One region of the Agromyces excoecariae genome, then DNA from elsewhere that is predicted to be linked to it. Evidence: predicted binding sites of a transcription regulator. Region 1 holds the regulator's gene; the other holds the start of a gene.
What was found. Region 1 encodes HrcA, which represses chaperone genes, less so after heat shock. Its sites were predicted from a motif close to TTNGCACTCGNNNNNNNCGAGTGCNAA; they were not measured.
Positions count from the first base shown of each region.

Region 2: the regulator HrcA is predicted to act here: its motif matches at 1,460-1,486, upstream of groL (chaperonin GroEL).

Region 1 covers NZ_JBPSLA010000014.1:117,938-121,317, forward strand. Annotated here, with positions in the region: gene ACSJD1_RS13940 (DUF4870 domain-containing protein) at 1-445, opposite strand, end outside; gene ACSJD1_RS13945 (DUF4870 domain-containing protein) at 560-973, opposite strand; gene hrcA (heat-inducible transcriptional repressor HrcA) at 1,178-2,197, shown strand; gene dnaJ (molecular chaperone DnaJ) at 2,256-3,359, shown strand; gene ACSJD1_RS13960 (16S rRNA (uracil(1498)-N(3))-methyltransferase) at 3,379-3,380, shown strand, end outside.
Region 2 covers NZ_JBPSLA010000018.1:65,612-68,991, reverse strand. Annotated here, with positions in the region: gene groL (chaperonin GroEL) at 1-1,418, opposite strand, end outside; gene ACSJD1_RS17100 (cold-shock protein) at 1,601-1,804, opposite strand; gene ACSJD1_RS17095 (LytR C-terminal domain-containing protein) at 2,015-2,557, opposite strand; gene ACSJD1_RS17090 (DUF3263 domain-containing protein) at 2,582-2,851, opposite strand; gene msrB (peptide-methionine (R)-S-oxide reductase MsrB) at 3,124-3,380, shown strand, end outside.

The DNA of each region.
Region 1 (3,380 bases):
TGACGAACTTGATGGCGACGGGGTAGACGTAGTACTCGCCGTTGTTCGCCTTGATCGCCGCGATGATGCCGAACACGATCGCGGCGATCCAGGCCGCGATCAGCAGGAAGATGCCGATGATCACGAACGTGAGGATCGAGCCCACGACGTAGGCGATCAGCAGCGTGATCTGGAAGTTCAGCGCCGTCGCTGTGTGCTCGCGGATGAACGGCCCCTTGTCCTTCAGGACCAGGTACCCGATCAGGGCCGGCAGGAAGCCGAACAGGATGCCGCCGATGTGGATCAGCGTGGCCCAGAGCTTCTCGTCGGCGGGGCTGAGCGGCTGGCTCTGCTGGTAGGCGCCGCCTCCCGGCGGCGGAGGCGTGGGGCCACCGGGCGGGGGCGGGGGCGGCGGAGGGCCGCCTGCGGGCGGCGTGGGCGGGGTGGGAGGTGGTGCGTCGGACATGATGCCTGCTCCTCTGTGGTGGCGCCCGGACAGGGGTCGTTCCCCTCATGCTGGCACACGACGACGCGCCGGTCGAGGCAGGCTCGACCGGCGCGTCGGAGGCTCGTCCGCGACCTACTTGATCAGGCGCAGGGCGAACGGGTAACGGTAGTGGTTGCCGTCCTTCGCGGTCATGAAGGCGATGATCGAGAAGATCACGCCGAGGATCCACGGGATGTAGGTGAGGAAGCCGACGAACGCCCCGAACCCGAGCGTGACGACGGTGATGATCGTGGTGAGCACCCAGAGCGCGACGGTGGCGAGCACCAGCGTGATCTGGAAGTTCAGCGCCTCCTTGCCCTCGGTGTTCGTGAACGAGCCGCGGTCCTTGAAGACGAGCCAGATGATGAGCGACGGCAGGATGCCGAGGATGCCGCCGAGGTGCGCGAACGATCCCCACTGCACGTCCTGCTCGTGCGAGAGCGGCGCGGCCGGGGACGGCTGCGGTGCGGCGTTCGGATCCTGCGGAGGGAGGTTGGAGTCGGTCATTTCGGGAGCCTTTCGATGTGGGGAAGCGCACGGTCGCCGGCCGGTCACGGCCCGTGCGTGTGCGGGATGATGCACACGTTATCGGCGCGGCGGACCGCCCGGCAACGGTGTGGGCCCTGAATATCGCGATATGATTAGCAGTCACGTGGGCGGAGTGCCAAGCACGCGTCGTCCGGGTCCGATCGGTCGAGGGAAGCGAGGGTCATGGTCTCCGAACGCAGCCTCGCGGTGCTCCGCGCGATCGTGCAGGACTACGTCGAATCGCGCGAGCCGGTCGGCTCGAAGACGATCGTCGAACGCCACCACTTCGGCGTCTCCGCCGCGACCATCCGCAACGACATGGCCCTCCTCGAGGAGGAGGAGCTCATCGCGGCACCGCACACGTCGTCGGGGCGCATCCCCACCGACAAGGGCTACCGCGTCTTCGTCGACCGGCTGGCCGACATCCGCCCGCTGTCGGCGACGCAGCGACACGCCATCGAGACCTTCCTCGGCGAGTCGAACGACCTCGACGAGCTGCTCGGCCGCACCGTCCGCCTCGTCTCGCAGCTGACGAGGCAACTGGCCGTCGTGCAGTACCCGAGCTTCGCGCGGGCCCGCGTACGGCACGTCGAGCTCGTCTCGCTCGCGCCGACCCGCGTGCTCTGCATCCTCATCTCCGACAGCGGCCAGGTCGAGCAGCGGCTCGCCGAGCTCGACCAGCCGGCCGACGAGTCGACGCTCGCGCGGCTCCGCGACCGCCTCAACGAGGTCGCCGCCGGCCTCACGATGGCGGATGCCGCGACCGCGCTCTCCGCCGAGACCGAGCACGCCGACCGCGCCCACGCCGAGGTGCTCCACACCCTCGCGGCGACGCTCGCCGACCAGGCGAAGATCACCCGGTCCGATCGACTCGTCGTCGCCGGCGCCGCGAACCTCGTGCGCACCGAGCAGGACTTCGCCGGGAACATCCTCGGCGTGATGGAGGCCATCGAGGAGCAGGTCGTGATCCTCCGGCTCTTCGGCGAGATGGCCGCCGACGAGGGCATCGCCGTGCGCATCGGTCGCGAGAACGCCGCCTACGGCCTCGGCGACACCTCCGTGGTGTCGACCGCGTTCGCCGTGCCGGGGCGCGACGTGTCGCGACTCGGCATCGTCGGCCCCACCCGCATGGACTACTCCCAGAGCATGGCCGCCGTCCGCGCGGTCGCCCGCTACCTCTCCCGCACGCTCGGCGAGAGCTGAACCGCACGGGGCCGCCACGCGGCATCCGTCACCGGCAATCGAAAGGAACCCGCCTCACGTGGCCGACCACTACGAGGTCCTCGGCGTCGCACGCGACGCCTCCCCGGACGACATCAAGAAGGCGTACCGCCGGCTCGCACGCGAGCTCCACCCCGACGTGAACCCCGGCGCCGAGGCGTCCGAGCGGTTCAAGGAGGTCACGCACGCGTACGACGTGCTCTCGGACCCGAAGCAGCGCCAGCAGTACGACCTCGGCGGTCAGGGCGGGTTCGGCGGCGGAGGCGCGGGCTTCGGCGGCTTCGGCGACATCTTCGAGACGTTCTTCGGCGCGGGGCAGGCCAGTCGCGGGCCGCGATCGCGCCGGGAGCGCGGCCAGGACGCATTGATCCGGCTCGAGGTCGGGCTCGACGACGTCGTCTTCGGCACGCACCGCGACATCGAGGTCGACACCGCGGTGGTGTGCGAGACCTGCCACGGCTCGTGCTGCCGGCCGGGCACGTCGCCCGTGACGTGCGACATCTGCGGCGGCTCCGGCCACATCCAGAGAGCGGTGCGGTCGCTCCTCGGCAACGTGATGACCTCGAGCCCGTGCGGGTCGTGCCGCGGGTACGGCACGATCATCGCGACGCCGTGCGTCACCTGCCAGGGCCAGGGCCGCGTCCGGGCGCGCCGCACGGTGCCCGTCGACGTCCCGGCGGGCGTCGACACGGGTGTGCGCCTGCAGATGCCGGGCTCCGGCGAGGCGGGCCCCGCGGGCGGCCCGAACGGCGACCTCTACCTCGAGATCAAGGTCAAGAACCACGAGGTCTTCAGCCGCAACGGCGACGACCTGCTGTGCACGCTCGAGGTGCAGATGACGGATGCCGTGCTCGGCACGTCGACGACGGTCGCCGCGCTCGACGGCGACGTCGAGCTCGAGTTGAAGCCCGGCGTGCAGTCGGGCGAGATCCTCACCGTCAAGGACCGGGGGATCACCCACCTGCGGGGCAGCGGTCGCGGCGACCTCAAGGTCGCGGTCCACGTCGTCACGCCGACCAAGCTCAACCACAGGGAGCGCGAGCTCGTCGAGCAGCTGGCGAAGCAGCGCAAGGCGCAGCCGCCGCAGCTCGGGCACTTCCAGCAGGGGCTCTTCGCGCGCCTGCGCGATCGGTTCCTGGGCTGAGCAGCGGGCGGATGCCGCGAT
Region 2 (3,380 bases), on a different contig from region 1:
CCCGCGGGGAGCTCCGACACCTTGTTCGCGACGACGCCCGGCTCGAGGCCGGCGTTGAGGGCAATCTGCTTGAGCGGAGCCTCGATGGCGACCTTGACGATGTTCGCACCGGTCGCCTCGTCGCCCGTGAGCTCGAGCTTGCCGAACGCGGCCTTGCCGGCCTGGATGAGGGCCACGCCACCACCGGCGACGATGCCCTCCTCGACGGCGGCCTTCGCGTTGCGCACGGCGTCCTCGATGCGGTGCTTGCGCTCCTTCAGCTCGACCTCGGTGGCCGCGCCCGCCTTGATGACGGCGACGCCGCCGGCGAGCTTGGCGAGGCGCTCCTGGAGCTTCTCGCGGTCGTAGTCCGAGTCGGTGTTCTCGATCTCCGAACGGATCTGGGCCACGCGGCCGGCGATCTGGTCGGGGTCGCCCGCGCCCTCGACGATGGTCGTCTCATCCTTGGTGATGACGACCTTACGGGCCTGGCCGAGCAGGTCGAGGGTGGCGTTCTCGAGCTTGAGGCCGACCTCCTCGGAGATGACCTGGCCGCCGGTGAGGATCGCGATGTCCTGGAGCTGGGCCTTGCGGCGGTCGCCGAAGCCCGGCGCCTTGACGGCGACCGACTTGAAGATGCCGCGGATCTTGTTCACGACGAGCGTGGCCAGGGCCTCGCCGTCGACGTCCTCGGCGATGATCAGGAGCTGCTTGCCCGACTGGATCACCTTGTCGACGATCGGGAGCAGGTCCTTGATGTTCGAGATCTTCTGGTTGGCGATGAGGATGTACGGGTCCTCGAAGACCGCCTCCTGGCGCTCGGGGTCGGTGACGAAGTACGCCGACAGGTAGCCCTTGTCGAAGCGCATGCCCTCGGTCAGCTCGAGCTCGGTGCCGAAGGTGTTCGACTCCTCGACGGTGACGACGCCCTCCTTGCCCACCTTGTCGATCGCCTCGGCGATGATCTCGCCGATCTGCGGGTCGGCGGCCGAGATCGACGCGGTGGCGGCGATCTCGTCCTTCGTCTCGACCTCCTTGGCGGCGGCGAGGAGCTCCTCCGAGACGGCCGAGACGGCCTTCTCGATGCCGCGCTTCAGCGAGATGGGGTCGGCGCCGGCGGCCACGTTGCGGAGACCCTCGCGCACGAGCGCCTGGGCGAGCACGACCGAGGTGGTGGTGCCGTCACCGGCGACGTCGTCGGTCTTCTTCGCGACCTCCTTGACGAGCTCCGCGCCGATCTTCTCGTACGGGTCGTCGAGCTCGATCTCCTTCGCGATCGACACGCCGTCGTTCGTGATCGTGGGGGCGCCCCACTTCTTCTCGAGCACGACGTTGCGGCCGCGCGGGCCGAGGGTCACCTTGACCGCGTCGGCGAGCGTGTTGAGGCCACGCTCGAGGCCGCGGCGGGCCTCCTCATCGAAAGCAATGATCTTTGCCATGTGTGTCTCTCGTCCCTTCCCGGACGTCTAAGAACCGTGGGTTAGCACTCGAAACGAGCGAGTGCTAAACCGATTCTGGCACTCGCATGCGCCGAGTGCAAGCGAGGACGCGTCGGTTCGCGACACGCGGACATGCGGAAGCGCCGCCGGGGGCATCCGGCGGCGCTTCCGAAGAATCGAACTCAGGCGGGGCGGACCGCCTCGGCCTGCGGGCCCTTCGAGCCGGAGCCCACCTCGAAGGTCACCTGCTGACCCTCTTCGAGGACCTTGTAGCCGGCCATGTCGATGGCGGAGTAGTGGACGAAGACGTCCTGGCCTCCACCGTCGACGGTGATGAATCCGTATCCCTTTTCAGCGTTGAACCACTTCACGGTTCCGTTCGCCATGCGTTGCTCCCATGTTGCCGTGTATCGAAGTCAGCACGTGCCGTCGGCTGTACCGGGCCGTCGTCGTGCCGACGTCGACGACGGGGACCGGCGTCGGGTGCTCACACGGGTGTTCGAGCGGCCGTTTCTAGATACTCACGACGCAGCGGGCGGGCACAAGAGCCGGGGCGGCGCGAATGGTCGCAGAATGGCAACGATTCGGTCACCGGCTCATTCGGCGACGGCGTCCGCGTAGTCCGCGCCCAGGACCACGACGAGCTGCATGCCCTCCTCGCCGAACTCCTCCGACAGCCGCACCTCGGCCTCGGGCAGTTGCTGCGCGACTCCGCGTGCTGCACCTTCGAGGTCGGCCGAGGCGTAGTAGACGACGGTCTGCTCGATGTCGTTGCGGTCGGCGTTCGTGGTGATGCCGACGGGTACGCCCGCGGCGGTGAGCGTCTCGCCCGCCCGCGCGGCGAGTCCGGTCGTCGAGGTGCCGTTCAGGACCGCGACGGTGACGTCAGGCGCGAGCGTGGGCTCCGCCGTGGGTACGGCCGAGGCCGAGGGCGTCGGGAGCGCCGTGTCGTCGAAGTCGAGTCGCTGGTTGTAGGCGGCGACCGCCGCGATGCCGGCGCCGGCGAGCACGACGGTCGCGAGCGCCGCCCACGCGAAGGCGACCCAGCGTCGTCCGCGACGTGCGGGCGCGCGATGCGCGCCGACCCGGTCCATGCCGTGCGGGATCGAGTCGAACCGGTCGCGGGGGAACTTCTGCACCTGTGGTCCAGTCGGTCGGGGCGCTCAGGCGAGCGGCCGGGCGGTCGGGATGGTTCGGCGCGCTCGCTGCTGAGCGCGCGCGTCGCGCTGCCGCTGCAGGCGACCGATGAGCATCGGGTCGAACCGCAGGGCGGCCGGCGAATCGACGAGCGTGCCGAGGAGGCGATAGTACCGGGCGGCGGAGAGTCCGAGCTCATCGCGGATCGCATCGGCCTTGCGAGCGGGATCGCGCCAGGACCGCGATTCGAAGGCGAGGATCGCGCGTTGCGCCTCGTCCAGCCCGTCCGCGTCCATCGCACCTCGTTCCGCCGCATCCGCCGCATCCGCCGTCGACCACATCCTAGGGAGCGGACGCCGGGAGGCCGCCCCACGCGTCGGCGCGGCCCGAACGCGGTCGGGCCGGACACGTCGGTCACCGCGCGGGCCGGTCCGGACGCCGTGCCCCCCGCGGCCCGGCGACGGATCGACCGCGGACCGGGGAACAGGGGCGCATCTGGACACGTTGCACCCGACGTCCCGCAAAGCTGCGACGATGGAAGACGGCCAGCCGACCCCGAGGAGACCGTATGGCGTACCAGGTGAACAAGTCCGACGACGAGTGGCGCGCAGAGCTCGGCGACGAGCAGTACGCGGTGCTGCGCGAGGCCGCGACCGAGCGCCCGTGGACGGGCGAGCTCCTCGATGAGGAACGTGCGGGCGTCTACGCGTGCGCCGCGTGCGGAAGCGAGCTGTTCAAGTCGGGCACGAAGTTCGATTCCGGCTGCGGCTGGCCGAGCTTCTACGAGTCGGTGCGCCCGGAGGCGGTCGAGCTCATCGAGGACAC